Regions from separate parts of the Halalkalibacillus sediminis genome, predicted to be linked through region 1. Evidence: riboswitches for the same ligand, from Rfam matches in the RefSeq annotation. Region 1 holds a riboswitch; each other region holds the start of a gene.
What was found. A riboswitch is a leader RNA that binds a small molecule or an ion and turns the genes downstream of it on or off. The one in region 1 is predicted to bind cyclic di-GMP.

Region 2: another riboswitch for cyclic di-GMP. It lies ahead of CEY16_RS11075 (DUF192 domain-containing protein); the one in region 1 lies ahead of CEY16_RS05335 (response regulator transcription factor).
Region 3: another riboswitch for cyclic di-GMP. It lies ahead of CEY16_RS14820 (DUF2515 family protein); the one in region 1 lies ahead of CEY16_RS05335 (response regulator transcription factor).
Region 4: another riboswitch for cyclic di-GMP. It lies ahead of CEY16_RS08585 (anti-repressor SinI family protein); the one in region 1 lies ahead of CEY16_RS05335 (response regulator transcription factor).

What each region holds. Positions count from the first base shown of each region.
Region 1 is NZ_PJNH01000001.1:1,005,186-1,009,903, reverse strand. It holds gene CEY16_RS05345 (DUF1259 domain-containing protein) at 632-1,021, opposite strand; gene CEY16_RS05340 (hypothetical protein) at 1,425-1,628, opposite strand; gene CEY16_RS05335 (response regulator transcription factor) at 1,731-2,102, opposite strand; cyclic di-GMP riboswitch class I at 2,126-2,206, opposite strand; gene CEY16_RS05330 (class I SAM-dependent methyltransferase) at 2,561-3,145, shown strand; gene CEY16_RS05325 (C40 family peptidase) at 3,897-4,718, shown strand, end outside.
Region 2 is NZ_PJNH01000003.1:270,933-275,650, forward strand. It holds gene CEY16_RS11055 (pilus assembly protein TadG-related protein) at 1-614, opposite strand, end outside; gene CEY16_RS11060 (TadE/TadG family type IV pilus assembly protein) at 630-1,019, opposite strand; gene CEY16_RS11065 (A24 family peptidase) at 1,020-1,535, opposite strand; gene CEY16_RS11070 (Flp family type IVb pilin) at 1,584-1,781, opposite strand; gene CEY16_RS11075 (DUF192 domain-containing protein) at 1,798-2,142, opposite strand; cyclic di-GMP riboswitch class I at 2,285-2,372, opposite strand; gene CEY16_RS11080 (hypothetical protein) at 2,782-4,131, shown strand; gene CEY16_RS11085 (4a-hydroxytetrahydrobiopterin dehydratase) at 4,283-4,579, opposite strand; gene CEY16_RS11090 (SRPBCC family protein) at 4,639-4,718, opposite strand, start outside.
Region 3 is NZ_PJNH01000006.1:7,094-11,811, reverse strand. It holds gene CEY16_RS14835 (calcium/sodium antiporter) at 1-206, opposite strand, end outside; gene CEY16_RS14830 (DMT family transporter) at 314-1,192, opposite strand; gene CEY16_RS14825 (small acid-soluble spore protein P) at 1,608-1,760, shown strand; cyclic di-GMP riboswitch class I at 2,054-2,143, shown strand; gene CEY16_RS14820 (DUF2515 family protein) at 2,292-4,718, shown strand, end outside.
Region 4 is NZ_PJNH01000002.1:491,425-496,142, reverse strand. It holds gene CEY16_RS08595 (APC family permease) at 1-898, opposite strand, end outside; gene CEY16_RS08590 (hypothetical protein) at 1,229-1,840, shown strand; cyclic di-GMP riboswitch class I at 1,993-2,076, shown strand; gene CEY16_RS08585 (anti-repressor SinI family protein) at 2,095-2,238, shown strand; gene CEY16_RS08580 (IDEAL domain-containing protein) at 2,337-2,774, opposite strand; gene CEY16_RS08575 (AI-2E family transporter) at 3,000-4,094, shown strand; gene CEY16_RS08570 (PucR family transcriptional regulator) at 4,224-4,718, shown strand, end outside.

The DNA of each region.
Region 1 (4,718 bases):
CACTTGAATTGAGTTGATTTACCTTTAACATGTTCCGTACACAAGTACACCCCTTGGAAGTTATCAATATTTGATGGTCTATTTTAAATTCAAGCGGTAATATTCTCTTTCCAACAAGTTGGGGCAGGAATGGGGCAGAATTTCAGCACAATTTGTCCTGAAGTGGTCTGAACAAAAATAAGTAGAGTTTGTCTAACCGCATATATAATAGGTAGAAACTCAACTTAGTCTGAACAAATCTGAAAGTTACACCAGCCTTCTAAGCTGTCGGTCGGGCGTTCGAATCGCTCCTGGGACGCTCTTAAAAAAATAACGTTTTAAAAATCCGTCATATCAACCGTTAAAGGCATCGTCCAATTAAACGGTTACTTGGCGGATTTTTTTTTGCTGTCGATTGTTGGACGTTAAGCCGCAGGACAACCGAATAGAAAGCTGTTGAACTTCAATTAAGCGAATTTTTAAGGAGGAAACGGTTATGGCCCCAAATTTCATACGAACAAGAAGAAAGAAGGTCACAATACAGGCTTCTATTTCAGAAGTTGTAGTACATATAAGACTGAGAAAATAAATACGAAATAAGGTACTGCTTATTAAAAAAAAGAAAGCTCTCAAAATGAGAGCTAAGACTATACTAAAATAAACCTGCTTCTACTGCAGCATCAAAACTATCTCTTGCAAAATCAAATGGATTATCAATTTTTTCCCAGTGTATATACATTAACCTTGGCTCATCAAATAGCCAATGGTTATGGAGAGCTGTAACCATTATGCCTCTCCACCGGAGAGCTGAAATAAAAGGATTAATTTCTTCTTGGAGAATTACTGTTTCACCCAAGTTAAGTGTTCGCCCACCTACTGAATTTTCAAATGATAATGCAAATGGTAAAGCTAATGGAGATCTTGTTCTTCTGTTCAAGATTGATGCTTCTATGTTTCTTAGTCTAGAAACAACACATACTCCATCTGAAACTTGAGGAGTACCACCAATAATTCTAGCTAATCTATCACAACTTGATGACATTATTTTTCACCTCCTTACACTATCAAGGTATGTAGGGAGAAATATGTTGTATAGGTGGTCATTCAACGTCAATAAAATAGAGAAAAAATAGTCATCATTTAAATAATGCACATCACGATATAATGCGATGTAGATTAGAAGTTAATCATTTGAATGTTGCCAAAACATCGAACTTTGAAGTCTAGTAGGTGGTTTATAAAATGGGGAGTGTAAAGATAAATTAATCGCCAGAGCTTCAGCTCTGGCGATTAATTTACATATTCAAATACTATCCAATCCTTTACTTTTTTAAGTTTTAACTCCGGCTTGAGCTTTGTTAACGTGAAACTGTCCAAATAGGTAAGCAAAGGATATTTTGTGTAAGTAGCTTCAAAATTATAAAATTAATAAACACACATGATAGCTACATTTGATGATGAGATGACATCTCGTGACCAGGGTTATAGCCTTGTTGCATCAAATATTGTTCGAGTCGCATTACAGCATTAAAATGTCTTTGGTAATAGCTCATGTGTTTCTGAGGTTCCACATATTCATACCTTTTTGTTAGTAATCCATACAAACTAGCTTCACTCAATAAATCTTTTGCTCTTTGATCTAAACGCATGAAATTCCTCCTGAGTTTTTAACGTCAGTTTAGGTTCCTAATTTCTTGATGTATGGGCGAATGACTAAAAAAGCAAAAAATAAAAGCCAGATTTTTACTGGCTTAGTCGATCAACACTTTATCTAATTTTCGAGTGAGGTCTTCAAAGTATGGTTTTTCTATAAAGTCTTTTGCTCCTAAATCCAAACATCGCTGGATGATATGAGGTTGGGCTAGAGAAGAACACATGATGACTTTAGCATCTGGAAATAGTCTTTTCATAAGTGACAACGTTTGAAATCCATCTAAATCATCCATAATGAGGTCCATAATTACTATATCCGGATGGTGCTTTTTATAGATAGGAAGAGCCTCTCTGCCATTTGAGGATTCAGCAATGACCTGATATCGATCCGTTTGTTCTAAGATTTGTTTCAACCACTGGCGAATAAACCATGAATCGTCAACCAACACAACAGTATAAATAGAAATCACCTTCCATCAAGAAAGGGACAAGTGATTGCAGCCCGGCTACCATAGAAGTCCTTAGGTCCGTGGCTTTGCGTCTCTTACTTTCGTAAGGTTTGCCCTTTAAGTTTTTAAAAAGCCAAGAGCAGGGCCCCTGGCAAGTACAGCTTTTACTAATTATATCATAGCGAGATTGCTCTGGTAGAACATTAGCAGTAGTTTAAATACTACAATTTAAATAATAATGAAGAAATCAAGAACAAATTGGTGTTATAAATTAATTACAACTATCAAGGTAAATGAATGTTTGAATATCATGATATAAAGAGAGAAGCCATTAATTGGAGGCACTCTTTTTTTCATTAAGATAACTTTGACTTAAAAGATTATGAACATTATTTTCCTTAAATATGCTGGAATAAAAATAAAAAGTCAGTTCAAGATAGAGAAGAGTGTATATTTTAAAATATTTAAGGAGATTGACCATGCAGCTGTCCCCTCACATTTATGACCTGGTCATTAGACCTAATTGGTTCAATGAAAGGTATATCCACCAGCAAATTAAAAAACACTGTGATTTTAAACAAAAGACTGTTTTAGACTTCGGGTCAGGAACGGGTGCGAACTGTATACTTGTTTCCCCTATAAATTATATAGGATTAGACACGGACCTAGATAGAATTGGTTATTCCAGAAAGAAGTATCCACAATATCAATTCAAACCATTACATGGGTATCAACTTCCGTTACCTAATAATTCAGTTGACATCATTATGATTGTGGCAGTATTGCATCATATACCAGTTGAGAAGATTGATCACTATATTACCGAGTTTCGTCGGGTGCTGAAAAATGAAAACAGTGAAGTGATCGTTTTAGAGCCTTGCTTACTTAATAAAAAATGTCTTAAAAATTGGGTAATGAAAAAACTCGACAAAGGGGAGTTCATTCAACATGAGGATTCCTACTTAGGTTATTTCAAAAGAGCAGGATTTAATGTGTTATCCATTAACAAATTTCCGAAAGGACTGTTTTACAATGAATTGCTCTTCAAAGCGCAATTAAAATAGTAGTTATATTTACAAAGTCATAGTATGAGAAGAGCTCTCCTTAATTGGAGAGCTCTTCTATGCATCTAAAACTTTCATTTATTGTTATGCTTGTCTATGGAGAAACAGACACTTTTATATGAAGTATTCTATCCGTGTTGTTTTGCAAACTGAATTCTCTAATTGTATAATAATGGTAACAGCGTCAAAGGAAGGACATAAAGAAATGTCAAACAAATAGAAGAGAGATTACACTTTAAACACAATAGAATTGTTGATATATCTTTTGATAGTCATAATTTTGTATTATGTACTTCAAATAAGGTTTCATGCAGTTGAAGTTTTCGTTTACCTATCACTAATACTAATCTGGGCTCTTAACGTACTCACCAGGAAAGAAAACCGTGAACGTTTGAGTAAGTAAAAGTATAAGTGGTTTATAAGAATGTGACTCAACTACACAAACCTGAATGCTAGACCTAAAAGGTCAGGCTTTCGAATCGCTCCTGGGACGCCATTAAATTTAAATTACCAACTCAAAAGCAAATGTGCTTTTGAGTTTTTTTGTTTTCTGACATGTAATTACATTATAAATGAACTATTTGGTAATTTGAGATCGAATTGTCGAAATTCGTCGCAAAAAACCTCCTCTTGAAATGTAATTGTAATATTATGATAACCTTTGTGAAACTTATTGATGGTAGACTTGCAATTAGGCTGAATTAAAAGTATTTTATAGATTATTAGATACATAGTGAAGGTAGGGATTGAATTGAAGCTTAAAAAAATGACGAGTGCAACCTTTTTATCAATTCTTATTGGAGGAGCACTGATTGGTACCTCTATTCACGCAGAAACTATTGATGACCTTGAAGATCGTAAGTCCAAAATTGCTGATGAACGCCAAGAGATCAAAAGCAATTTGTCCGAAGCAGAAAGTGAAATGGCAGATTTATTAATCGAGCTTGAAGAATTGAATCAAGAAATTGAACAACTAAGAGAAGCATCTGAAAAAAACCAAGAACAACTAGACGAGACAGAAGCTAAGATTGATATCACTCAAGAAGATATAGATGAGCTACAAGAAGAAATTGATATTATTGAAAAACGTATTGAACTTCGACTAGATATTTTAAAAGAACGTTTATCTTCCTACCAAAAGCAGGGTGGAAGCATTAATTATATGGAAGTTGTACTAGGTTCCAAAAATTTTGGTGAATTCATCAGCCGTACTGCTGCAGTGAATAAAATTATGGAATCTGATCGTCATTTGATGGAAAGCCATCAAGAAGATAAGCAAGAGGTTGAGGAAAAGCAATCAAAAGTGCAATCAAAACTTTCAGAGCTAGAGGAAATGAAAGTAGAGTTAGAGGGTATGATTACCTTGATTGCAGATCAAAAAGAACAAGCTGAATCGAAAAAAGAAGAAATGAAAGATAAACAAACTGATCTTATTGCTCTCCAAGAAGAACTAAAAATGAAAGATAGTGACTTAGCATCACTTGAAAGCAACATCCGAGGAGAAATTGCGGCTAAAGAGCGAGAACAAAGAGCTCAAGCTCGAGCGGTTGCTAGCGAAACTAACAATAGTTCT
Region 2 (4,718 bases), on a different contig from region 1:
ATATTACCCGTCTGTGTATCAAGTACATCTCCCACAGTAAGTTCATAATCTGATCCCCATAGCAACGTCTGCTCATAAGTTTGAGCCCCTGGACCATCCAAAGCGAGGACCCCGAAGTTTCCTGTATCTGAATCGCCAGCATCGACTTTCAATGAGTATTCTTCTCCGTAATTAAGTTGAACGGATTCATCGATTCCCAAGGGTGCAGCTCCAATCGCTCTTCCCATCTTTCCTAAACTGGCAGTGGCTCGCGCCTCCACATCAATCGAATCGATACCGAATAATTTCATGAATACTGTGTTAACTGGTTTCTGTAGCTCCAATGTCACTTTTTCGTCCAAATTAATGATAATACCTGAGAACGAATCTAACTCTTCATGGTGACCCAGGGTTTCATCGACTATTTGCCTTACAGTCAGTTCATCGTCAGCTGTCAGTTCTTGCGCCCCCGACAACACACTTGCATTGGCGGTTTTTTGCAAATGTGTCTTTGTCATGTACAGCATGCCACCATCCACTACTAAGCCTGTCATCGCCAAGAGAGCTGTAAAAGAAAATGTGACGATCACCGCTGCGTGCCCTCTTTCATTTTTAAAGAAAGACTTGAAATTCATCACTTATACTCTCCTTCACTCTACTCGAATCGTTGAATCAGCAGTGAGCTGGACCGCACCGTCGAATATTTGTTTAGCAAAAGGGGTGAATGGTTCTACTGGGTAAGTCAAGGTGACCGTTACATACTCTCCTGACTTTCGGCTTGCATCATCTGGAGAAACCGACACTTCAAGCTTATCCGAATCACCCGTTTGAAAATTGTTGTGAGCAAATTCCACAATTTCACTGTCCTGATAACCGAAACCACCTAGACGAACGGTTTCTTGAGCAGTGAAGTGCAAACCAGTATAGGAATACATCATCCGTCCAACATCGAATACTCCTACTAAAATAATCATTAATAAAGGTATGATCAACGAAAACTCAACAATCGATTGTCCCTTCTGGTCACGGCGAAGCCTCATCTAAATCACCACTCCGCCAAAGAAAAACGAAACAACCGCTCCGCCAACGATCGCTACACCGTAGGGGAACGTTTTCTGAAACGATTGTTTCTCTGGAAGATCAAGATTCATTCCATATCTCATGTTGAATAGAGCACGAAAGAAAGATTTCATACGGTTGAAAAACCCACCTCTGAACAGCAAGATCGCTAAACCGATCACCGCTCCGATCAATGCCATATAAACCGCCGTAGCAAAAACAAAAGCCGGTCCTTTAATCGCACCGATCACCGCTAATAACTTCACATCTCCAGCACCCATTCCACCCATCAGATATGGAATCAATAGAATTCCGAAACCTAAAAGCAAACCTAGAAAAGCATTCATCAATCCTTCTAGACCAAAACTGATTGGATTAAGGAGGAGAGCCAAAACTAAAGCTGGTAGTAATACGTTATTGTAGATTTTTCGATTTTTCACGTCTGTCACGACACAGATAAGTAACACAATAAATAAGAGCAAATTAATCAACGTCATGGTTCTCCTCCTTTCCAAATCTATTTATTAATTAGGGGGTAAAAATTATTATCCTGTTGTAGAATCTGTTCCAGTTGGTGTTTCATCGAATTTAGCAATCACATCATTAAACGCATCAATAATTGCATCTCCAAACGTAATCAATACTGCTACAACTCCAACTGCTAAAACTCCTAAAATCAACGCGTACTCAGCCATACCTTGTCCATCTTCTTCTCTTAAAAAGTTCTCAAAAAATTGTTTCATAACTTTAATCTCTCCCTTAAAATATAATGTTTAGTTGGTGACCGATCGCCGTGTCCGTATCCACGATAGTTCCAGCAGTTACTTCGATCACTGATTCAGCATCTTTTCGTCGCTTCCCGATTTTATTCGGCAATAGCCCAATGTCTAAGGCAACCACTTCTTGTGATTTGTTAATGTAAATGACGTCAATGGGATACCGCATGAAATAGGAATGCACCGACTGGCAGGGTTTAATGTGTAAACCGTTCCCTGATGGTAATTCTTTTGTATACATGAGCCCTTTCAACCTCTTGAAAAAGGTGTAGGCTTGTTGGACATTGTCACCAACAACTTGATTGTTACTCAGGTTAACGATTTTCACGTAAGAATTTCACCTCCTGGATATAAAAATAACCCCGCCATTACCGATAGGCGGGGTTATTGTCTATGAAAAGTCCACGAAATACACTTCCACTGGCTCTTAGATGGGAGGTTTTCGCTTTGTTTGCATAGATCCCTGTTCCTTCGGTAACTGGCTGGCATTGTGCGTGATGCACAGAAGCCCCTGTAGCTTTGCGTCACTGGTTTTCACCAGTTTTGCCATTATCGAGATGCAGCAACTATTCAGTTTGCTTGACTAAATCTTATTGCTAGAATAAACCATTACTACCATACTAGGAATCGGTCAAACTTACCAATTATTTATATCTTTAGATATACAAACATCCATATATCTACAAGTCCTAGTTTAATAGTAGGATTAAATTGATTAACAGGTAAACTTTTCTTCTGATTAATTGAAAAAAATGGAAACTATATAGTTTTATAAGATTACTTTTTTAATATTCGAAAAAAAATCATATTTTTTGAGGTTTTTTTTGAAAATAGTTCAATTGAATGTGATTTTTGCAAAAATCACAGCTTAAGGACATTCAATTGAACTATAACAATGGATATTCTAAACCATTGGAGTTGAATCATTCGTTTGATAGGATGGTAGTGGATATAAGGAGGGGATCAGATGAAAAGGTTACAGTTTCATACTTACACTGGGTTTGTACTCATTTATATCCTCCTTCTTTTTATAGATTCTGAGATATTGTTATTTACCCAAGGCGTCGTCGGGATGCTTGCCCTGCTAATTTCGTTTAAAGGGGCTACTAGAACATACCAAATGATTGGAATCATTTTTACGATCATCTCATTCCTTCTGTTTTTTATATTCGAATTGGAGTATGCAGAGCTGGTTTACTATTTCACTTCGATGGGTCTATTGTTGTCACTTTTATACTTGATTCCTTTCATCAATCACTTCATGATTGTCGGAAAGTACGACCAATCCATGTATGATGTACTTAAATCTAATACACCAAACTTAGGAAAGTTTTACGTCAAATCCTACTTAACGAGTTATGTCCTGACGATCTTCATCTTTCTATCGACAATACCTTTAGTTTATCGATTTATTCAAGCCAAAACAGCTATCTTCAATGACAAAATCACCCATCAATTCGCTACTAGAGGTATTTTAAGACCTTTTGCTGCAGCGAATGTTTGGAGTCCTATCGAAGTATATATCGCTTTAGTAGTTGCAATTACAGGAGCATCCTATTTACATCTGTTACCGATTCTATTTGTCTTTTCTCTTATAATGGTCCTATCTGAATTAGCATTGGGATACTTTAAATATCGAAAGCATGAACTCACTTCTGAAAGTTCGAGTACAAGTCAGGCCTCAGAAAACATGAGAAAGCTGTCACATTTAGGAGCTTTTCTGATCTTCTTCATTGGTACCGCTTCTGCAGTTCATTTCATAATTGGGCTCGAATTTTTTGAAGCGATTGTTCTAATCATTGTCCCTTACACGATCTTTTGGTCGATTATGATCAATAAGCTTCGTACATTCATCCGTTACAACCAGGAAGTGTGGGGAGATCACATTTGGACGATGCAGAATTTCGTCATGTTATTGGTTCCAGTTGGGGTTTTTAACGAAATCGTGGAGGTTACCGGGATCTTTGAAGGTGTCTTCGATTCAATTGCTTGGATGGAGGAATCTCCATTAATCCTGTTGATCGTCTTGATGTTCAGCTCAATGATTCTAGCGTTTTTCGGTTTTCACCCTTTGGTGACATTGAGTCTTCAAGGAATTTTCGTCACCCCTTTTCTAGATACGATCAATCCGCTTAGTGTTTCGGTGGTGATGATTATTTCGGTCGTAGCAAATGATATGACTGGAACATTCAATGTGCCAATTACGATGCTTAACCAATACTTTAAACGTAATCCGTATCAGCTGACAGCTTGGAATATCGGATTCGCATTACTATTCGGAGCAGTAGGAGTCTTCATCGGATATTTAATTCTATAGATAAAATGACTTCAAATGATCACTTGTTATCATGAAGGCTCTGTTATCGTTCATTTTTATTATTTAAAGATAGTTGAACTCACCCTTGGTTCGCTTTCTGACGACCTGGATGAAAAAACACCGTCTAGCTGTGCCAGACGGTGTTTCACTATTATTTTTCTTTTTGCTCATACAACTCATCAAAGTGATGGGCCATTTCAAAGTCTAAATCGGTAAGTCCTCTTTTTTCCCAAGAAGATATTTTAAGTGTAACCACTTTATAATCGATTGCAATGTTTGGGTGATGCTGCTGACCTTCTGAATACGCTGCTACCCCACTCACGAATTCGATTCCGTGCAAATAATTTTCGAATTTATATCTTCTTCGAATCCATTTTTCATCTACTAGCTTCCACTCGGGCAGTTTATCCAATTCCTGTTCGATCTGTTCATCTGATAGTCGTTCCATGATTTAACCTCCTCAGAATTTTACCTATTCATACATTTCCCATGTGAGCTTTATCGTAATCACTCGTCAGTTTTTTGATCGGAGCGATTTTCGACAAATTTTTTCATTTGATTCAAGTGCTCGCTGTCTTCTTTTTTAA
Region 3 (4,718 bases), on a different contig from region 1:
CCCAGTGAAACTTCAGAATTTCCCTGTAATGCTGCAATGATACTAACGGTTGCCTCAGGAGAGCTTGTTCCCAAAGCTACAATCGTTAACCCTATCAAAATTGGCGGGACACGGAGTAGCCTAGCAATGTTGGAGGATCCATCGACGAAAAGATCAGCCCCTTTAATTAAAAGACCGAAGCCGACTATTAATAGTAAGTAAGCCATAGTTGCTCTTCAAACTCCTTTTTAATATTAATTAATTTACATATACCCTGTTTTTTTGCATTTGAAAAGTAGGAGGGAAAGCAACTGGAAGGCTATTTGGTCAAAACTTATTTAGAACGAACAGGCTTCCTCACACTAAGCACAACTACCGTCATCAGGATAAGCGCCATTCCAAGAAGTTGAATGAGGGTCAAATGATCTCCAATAAGCAGAAAGCCAAACAAAGCAGCTGTTACCGGCTCGATCATGGCGACCATTGAAGCGGTGGTTGGGGCGATATACCGTATGCCAACCACGTACAACATAAACGAAATTCCAGCCCCAAGGATCCCCAATAAAAAAAACCAGCCTACGTCGTTTGATACTGCGACACTAGCAACTTCATCAATGTCCGCAATAATAAAAAGGACGAGACAAAATGAAAAGAATGCGATGGTTAAGATGGTTTGTGGCCTTCCGATCGAAGAGGCGTTTTTAAAACCGAATATAAATAACGCATAAGACAGACCAGCAGCAAGCCCGAAAATCACTCCTAGAAAACCGACTGATAATGATCCAGTATTGTAGGCCCCTGTAAGCATGATAATCCCCATAAGTACAACGAAGATGCATCCCCATTTAAACCAAGTCGAGCGTTCGATTCCTGATACAAAAGAGATGACAAGGACGAACACTGGTGCTGTGCACATCAAAGTTACAGCAACCGCCACGCTTGAGGCTTGAATAGCAAGGAAATAAAAAGTGAAATTCCCAGCGACACCAACACCAGCTAATAAGGCCCATACATATAAACGAGTAGAGGTGGTCCAGTTTTGTTTGAATCGTAAAAGAAACCATATGAAAAAACATACAAAGCCAACAACCCCTCGATAAAGGGAAATGACAATGGGATCCCAGCCCTTGTTCATTAAAATGTCCGCAATTCCTCCACTAACGCCCCAACAAATAGCTGCAAGAATAACCAAGCTTACACCTACTGATCTCAACCTATGCATGCCTCCTAAAAATAGGTGATGGTGCAGATCAAGCCCCTCTACTAGTAACTGAAACGGGCTTAATAATGGAAGCTCAAGACCAAAATCATCTTTTTTACATTCCTAATCAAACATATGTTTTTTTAGAAGGCATTAATGTTAATTCTTTTGTCTTTTCGAATATTAAACGAAATCCTCAGATTGAATATGGTTTGTCTATAAATTATTTATTTTGTAAGAAGCCTTACCTCAACTCTTTAATAAGTAAACAGAGAATTCAAAAACCCCATCTTTATGAGCCAAAGTAAGTTGATAAGATATACAATACATGGATTAGGTAAGTGCGGTTAAGATTTAGCTTTTCAAAGTATGAATTTCTTTCTCTTGTCAAAAGATATCTGTAAATCAGCGAAGGAGGAGATAGAAAATGAGCGGACGACCTAAAGGGCCAAAACAACAGGAAGAACCAAATTTACCAAAGAGTCCAAAACAGCCATACGGCAAACCGCTGCAAGGCTCGCACAAAGTAAAACAGCGAAATCATTCTCAGCAAAAACAGAAATCGGATCATGATATGTAGAGTTTTGAGAAAAAAAAGAGACTGATCCAAATTAAAAGCCTTAGACTGTATTATACAAACCCCGTACCACTTTAATGGTAATACGGGGTTTGTATTTAAGGCAGTTAATACGGAAAGGGTGGTCATATGATCCAAAATATAACTTGGGCTCTTGTAGACCTTTCCCCACGATAATTGAAGAATTATGCATAAAAATGTCAAAATGTAGGTTGACTTTAGTCACAAAGTTATATAACATTTGGGTGTAATTCGTTTTATAGGAATTATTTTCTAGGTTTTTATAACCACAATTTTATATGTATGGGCAAACTCGTTGAAAGGCGGGGACGCAAAGCCTCAGGTCTAAAGCAAGACAAAGGTGCTACGACGGCTGGGTTGCAAAAAAAGTAAGATAAGTGTGCATTCCAAACCGCAAGTTTAATTTGGTATGCACATTTTTTGTGCGGTCAACTAAGGCTTTCCCCTTTCAACGTCACAGCCCCCACCACGAAGTTACAACTTGTCAGTAATTTATATAGGGGGAAAGCTTTTATGCTGAAAAAAGCTTATAGAAAGACGAGAAGAGTATTAATTAGCTTGATTGTTATTTTGCTTGTGTTTACTAGCACACCAATTTATCCGCAAAATGCTACTAACAATCTTAATGCTGAAAAAGGGGAGCTGAATCCGGCTGATTTGATGAATCCTGGAGGAATTATGGATTTCATGCCGGAAATCGGACAAGATCCAGCACCTTTACCACAACCAACACAGAATATTGGACCTACACTACCACCTGCGATGCAAGGGGATATGACTCCAACCGTCGCTCCTAATCACCGAGAAAGTAACCCTACCTCAGAAGATATCCCAACCCAGAAATTCGAAAACCCTGTCAACTTAGCAACAGGAAAACTAGACTTACAAGCTACTGATCTAGAACTTTCAGGAATCGGAGCAGACTATATTTTCGAACGTTCATACATGAAAGATTTAGATGAAGAAACTGCTTTGGGCTTAGGATGGATGCCTAATATTGAATCTGAATTAAGACTTTACGCTGAATTTCACATAGCTGAAACACGCCCTGACGGAAGTGTGCATTCATATAACTTTGTTATGGATGGTGAAGAAGCGGCGGTCACAAGCTATGATGATGACCCGTTAATCAACTATAAACTTCACAAAGGTTATTATGAAGAATTAGAAGACGGAACTAAGCTCACACGTATTAGTAAAGATGATGATCAATATGTTGTGACAAAGAAAGACGGATCAAAGGTTACATATAATGGCTACTACGCTCCATGGCGCGATCCGAACAGTCCAAATTATGAGCCGCCAGAAGACCATGAGTACGATTTCGATCCTAGAAAAGGTAAAATGATTCGTCAGGAAGATCGCTATGGAAATGCATTTGAGTATGACTATACGAAAACTGGTAAGCTAAAACAAATTACTGATACAACAGGACGTACTATCACATTTAATTGGAATGGAAAATTAATAGATTCGATCGAGGACCCATTCGGTAGAACCGTTCAATTCAAATATGATAATCAAAATCGTTTAGAAAAAATTACTCGTGCTGACGGATCCACTTTAGCATACACTTATGATTCGAATAACCACGTCACTTCTATTACAAAAGACGGTGAAACTACTAACTTTAGTTACAATTCAAACGAGCAAATTACAAGTGTTGAAATGTATGGAGATGTCTACTATCGCATGTCTTACACTAACAACACGACGACAGTTACCGACATTGATAATAATAAATGGACCTATGAGCACAATGATGGTCAAATCACACGTACAGAAAATCCGTTAGGGGAAGTTACTACAAATACCTATGATGACGACAATAATGTAAAAAGTATTACATCACCTCAGGGAACGATTTCTTACGCTTACGATGACCACGGCAACCGTACGAAGAAAGTTAATTTAGCTGGCGGTGTGACGGAAACCAAATACCATGATCAATGGGAGCAGCCAACTAAAATTATTGATCCTTTAAAAGGTGTTACGAAATTTGAGTACGATGAACAAGGGAATTTAGAAAAACGTATTGACCCAGAAGGCGTATACGTTGAGTTCGAGTACGATGAACGTGGTCAAATGACTCATATGACAGATGTTAAAGGCAATACAACGGAAATGGTCTATAACGACCAGGGATTTGTGGAAGAAGTCATAGACCCTCACGGCAAAAAAACGTTGTACGAACACGATGATTTAGGTCGAATTACAAAAGAAACACTGCCAAATGGCTCGACAACTAATTATTCATATGACGCAAGAGGCAATGTCTTAACTGAAGATAAAGGAAATGGCGTTGTTACTTCGTACACGTACGATTACCAAGGTCGCATTAAAACAATCAAAGACCCAATTAACCGTACCACTACCTATGATTATGACGGTAAAGGTCAAGTTGAAAAAATCACTGACGCTGCAGGCGTGACCCGTTACACATACAATAAACTTGGTCATATTAAAACGATCGAAAACCCACAAGGGGAAATCACAACTTTTACAAGGGATGTCTTGGGTCGCCCGACTCATATTGATCGTTCAACTGAGACAGCGGACTATCTTTATGAAGAATTTGGCGTCGATAAAGTTACAATCAAAACTGGAACAACTCAAAAAGTTTTCGATTATGACTATGATGATCGAGGCAATATTGTTAAAATCTCAGACCAATATGACCGTACACTATCGTTTGATTATGATATAGAAGGCAATCGTACGAAAGTGATTGATCCAATGGGCCGCGAAAACTCGTGGACCTACGATAAAGTCGGTAACCAAACGACTTGGACTGACGCCAATGGTAATGTAACCGAATATATCTATAACAATAATGGTGAACTTAAGCAGACCAAACATCCAAACGGATCATCAACATACTACCAATTTGATAAAAATCAGCGACTCGTACAGAAAACACTACCTGATGAAGCTGTAGAA
Region 4 (4,718 bases), on a different contig from region 1:
ATAAGGCAGCGACAAGTATGACTACTCCACCTGTACCTAACACTTCTCGGACCACTTCACCAGTTCCCCACTGTAACCCAGCACCAGCTACTTCTTGCCAAGGGGCTGGAAGTGCTGTTGTCACGATCATCAAGGAATAGATCGCTGCTGCTGCAACAAGCGCGAACATGATAAGCGACAATGCTTTTTTAGAAGAAAAATTAAATTCTTCAGCAGCCTGTGGCACATTGTCAAATCCGACATATGCGAACGGTGATATCGCAACAATAGTTAATATCGCAGCAAGAGGTGTCACTTCTGGGTTGAAAGCTGGCTGCAAATTACTGAAAGACGTTGCTGTATCAGAAGCCATCCAACCAGTAAGAGTGAATACTCCTCCAATTAAAATCAAACAGAAAATAAATTGCAAGCGACCTGATAATCCAGAGCCGCGGATATTCAATATCGTAAATACTGACACTAATAAAACTACAATGATAACTTCAGTGAAATAAACGTCCCACCCTGCTACTTCATACATTTTCATCTGTTGTATGAAATCAGGAAGCAAGAATTTCAACATCAATGCGAAAGCTGTGGCATTCAACGCTACAATACATATGTACCCAAGCGTCAAGAACCAACCACTAATATATGCATGGACACGGTTCAAACTTAAGAAAGCATAAGCAAATTCACCACCAGAGACTGGATAGTTTTTAATCAGGACACCGTAACTGATCGCAATGATCGCCATTAATACGGCACCGATACTTAAACCTAAAATAACACCCATTGGCCCGGCTTGATTCATCCAATCAGCAGGTAGTACGAATGAACCCCACCCGATTGAAGAACCAAGTGCGATAGCCCATACCCAATGCGGTTTAAGTGTCTTACTTAGCTTCTTTCTTTGCATTTGATCTGTTGTCCTACCACTCAATTTTAAAACCCCTTTTTGTTTTAAGTTTTAGATATAATTCCCTAAAGTGTCGCAGAATAATCACCTTTTAGAGACAAACCCCATTCTACCACTGTCAACTTCTATATAAAAAAATCAAATCTACTCTTTATAGCGAACATTCGGCAGTAAATAGCGACTATTTATCCCACGAATTAATGAGGGAACCCTAAAAGTCCGATTTTAAGCAAATTCAAGCAAACAATACGTATAGAATCTGTGCTCAGAGACAATATTGAGAATAGGACTTCATTTACACCCAAACACCAATAGAAAGTGTGAAACAAGATGCGCAAAGTACTACTGATTCTTTTTTTATTCATTACATACGTATTGTTTACCAATGGATTGGACTTTTATGAAAGATGGGAAAACAGTTTCGAGACATCAATCAGTAAGGATTCTATAGCAGACCCTCTCCCTCTTGATACTCCTGAAAAGGAAAATTCGTTGCCATCCAGCGAAGAAAAAAGTAATTCAATAATGGTTAATGATGAAAGTTGGACGATAAGCGCACCTGAAAAGTTAGATGATTCATTCCAAGAAGAGATCCCTGAAGAATACGAAAAAAGATTCATATCTCTCGAAGAAGAAATTATGGAAGAAATCCAACAGCTGAAAAATGAAGCAGCTGAAGAGTATGAAAACGAAAATAATTTGATCAAACGTGGCTTACTTTTACTGAAATATGAACGTCAAGCCGCAGACTTGGAAGACGAAGCTGATGTCACTTTCCACGAATTATTATCAGAGCTGGAATTAGAACTTGAAGGTAATGATGATTCCAAAGAAATCATAAGTGACCTGCAATTAACATATAACTCCACCAAAAAGGAAATAAAAGATGCATTTGTCCAAGAGGTGAATCAGTGGCTCCAAACTCCATCAGAAGAATACTGACCCAAGTAGTAGTTCTTCGCTATTGTCCAACGTTAATCGACAATTTTAATGTAATTAAAGAGATTATCCATCATAAATTATCGAAATTTTTTGATAAAATAGGACTAGTTTTTTTGTGGTAATCTATTACAATATAACCAAGGGGAAAATACGATAGATAAAGGCAAACCTACTGAAAAGTTGGGGCGCAAAGCGAGTGGTCTACGGGAGCCTCCTATGACAGCACAGCTGCCTTAGAAGTCGAGGAGGAGAACATGAGAGGTGTATCAGCTCAAAGCAATTATTCTTCTAAGGGTTTAGATCGTGAGTGGGTCCAATTAATGAAAGAAGCTAGAGAGATGGGCCTTAGTAAGAGAGAAGTAAAACAGTTTTTACAGAAAGAAAGACCGAGAATCTGAAGTAAGGAGTTAGGGGCTACATGATTTACTTGAAAGAGATAAAAAAAATGTAAAAATCGCGGCAGATAAAAACATACGCCGCGATTTTTTCATGGAACTTATTTTTGAAGCATGCCAGTCAGTTCAATAAAAGACTTCTCATCACCTACAGATAATGCCTGATCTATCAATCGATGCACATTTGCAAGCTCTAATTCACCACAAACTAACTCTGCTTCTAATTTTGATACAGCTAAATCCTCATCTAAGAATTCCTCAATAATCTGTTGCATCTGATCTTCAAACGCTTCAAACTTCATCAATTCTTGGAGTGGCAACTTGATATACCGGACTCCTTTTTGGAAAACGAATAAATCATGTAAATTAACGATACTGCGGTTCGTTCGATCAATGACAATTTCTCGAGCATCGAGTGGTATGAACTGATACACTCGATCATCCATTTCAATAGAGAAATACTGGAAAGCTAAAACGACTCTTACGAAACGCTCATCCTTTTTCACGTAGTACGGTTTCAAGAATTTTACTGTTTGCACACTCACCACCCCATATAGTTTGAAAATTCTGTTTATTAAATATTATTATGCACTATTCTGCTCAAAAATTAAAGTGAAATGTATCTGGAAATTTATAGTTTATTATTTAACCTAATGGTAAAACTGATATTAGCAATCTATTAGAAGAATTTTCCCTACTATCTTAGACATTGCAGAGGTCGTATATTACAATAATAGAAAAGATATAGAGAGTTGGTGGAATTGGTGCCAAATACCAAATGGTTCAGAATAGGCTACGCAATAATAATCATCATGTTGATCATTTTCTTATCAACAAAGGTCCAGTTTATATTCGAACCGATCTTCGTATTATTTCAAACAATATTTACACCTTTGATCATTGCAGGGATTTTGTATTATCTAATTCGGCCAATCGTCGACTTACTAGATAGAAAAATGCCGCGCCCTGTGGCGATTCTTATTGTTTTTCTATCGGGAATAGGCTTGATAACATTATTAATCACACTGATTGCACCTGAGTTACAACGTCAGTTCGATAACTTAGTTAATAGTGTGCCTGACTTGATTGAAAGTGCTAACCAGTATTTAATTGCTATTCAGAATAGCGAATGGTTCTCCCGAATCGCGCCTTCGCAAGCAGAAATAGAATCATACTTAAGTAATTTAGAAGGGCAAGTTACTGAATTCTTGACAACTATCGCTTCAAACCTAACAACTTACATAGGTGTGATAGCCAGCATTTTGATTATCATGGTGGTTGTACCTTTCGTGTTGTTTTATTTGCTGAAAGATGGCGAGAGATTACCAAAAAGAATTCTTGGGTTTTTGCCGAAAAAATACCGCACGGAAGTCGGGGATATTTTAGATGAAATGGATGATGCACTCAGTTCATACATCCAGGGACAAATTATTGTAAGTTTATGTGTCGGGGTTCTTGTATACATTGGCTTTATGATCATCGATCTTCGATATGCATTGATACTCGCGCTCGTGGCATTGTTCACGAACTTCATCCCATTTATTGGCCCTTGGATCGGAACGTTCCCAGCGGTCATTGTCGGGGTATTACAATCGCCTTTCCAAGCATTGTTGGTTATTATCATCGTTGTAATCGTACAACAACTTGAAAGTAATTTAATTTCTCCGCAAGTTATGGGGAAAAAATTACAGATTCATCCGATCACAATTATTTTCTTATTACTGTTCGCAGCTAAATTCGGTGGTATTGTGTACATGATCATTGCTGTTCCCGCCTATGCGGTGGGTAAAGTGATTGTCAGTCACATCTACCGCATCATCAAACTTAGAAATCGTAAAGCATTTGAAGAAAATGCTTAACACGAAAAAAGCTTGGGACCTGCTAATCAGCAGACTACCCAAGCTTTTGTTTTATACTAAACGTAGTAACTTGAAAATGATATAATATCCATAACTTTCAAATCGGCCATTAACATGAGGAGGCCTACAATGGACTTACTAAAGCTAAAGCAAATCTTCCCTTCAATTTCACAACAACCTTCAACTTTAGGCGAAGATGTTGCAATTCATCACCAAGGGAAAGTATATTTTATCCCTTCAAATGAGGTGAATGAAGACCAACGTGAGTTATTAGATGCAATAAATTCAGAACCCATACATACGAGTAAAGAAACCAAATGGCTATCCTATTTGAATAATTACTCCAAAGAAGTGCCACACGAAATTGACCTGTATCGCTTCGTCCACATCCAAATGGAAACCTCCTCTATCAATCAGGAATTATTCCGGGAATCGGTCGAAACCATGCTGGGTAAAAACCTTCTCTTCTTATGGAATGAAGTTAATCATGTTTGCATATTTGAAGAGATTCATAGTGAGCAAGATGTAGTGAATTTTCAAGAAATCATCGATTTGATGAGCGATGATCTTGATATGAAACTAAGGATATTCGTCACTGATATTCAAACAGATATTAAACGAGCT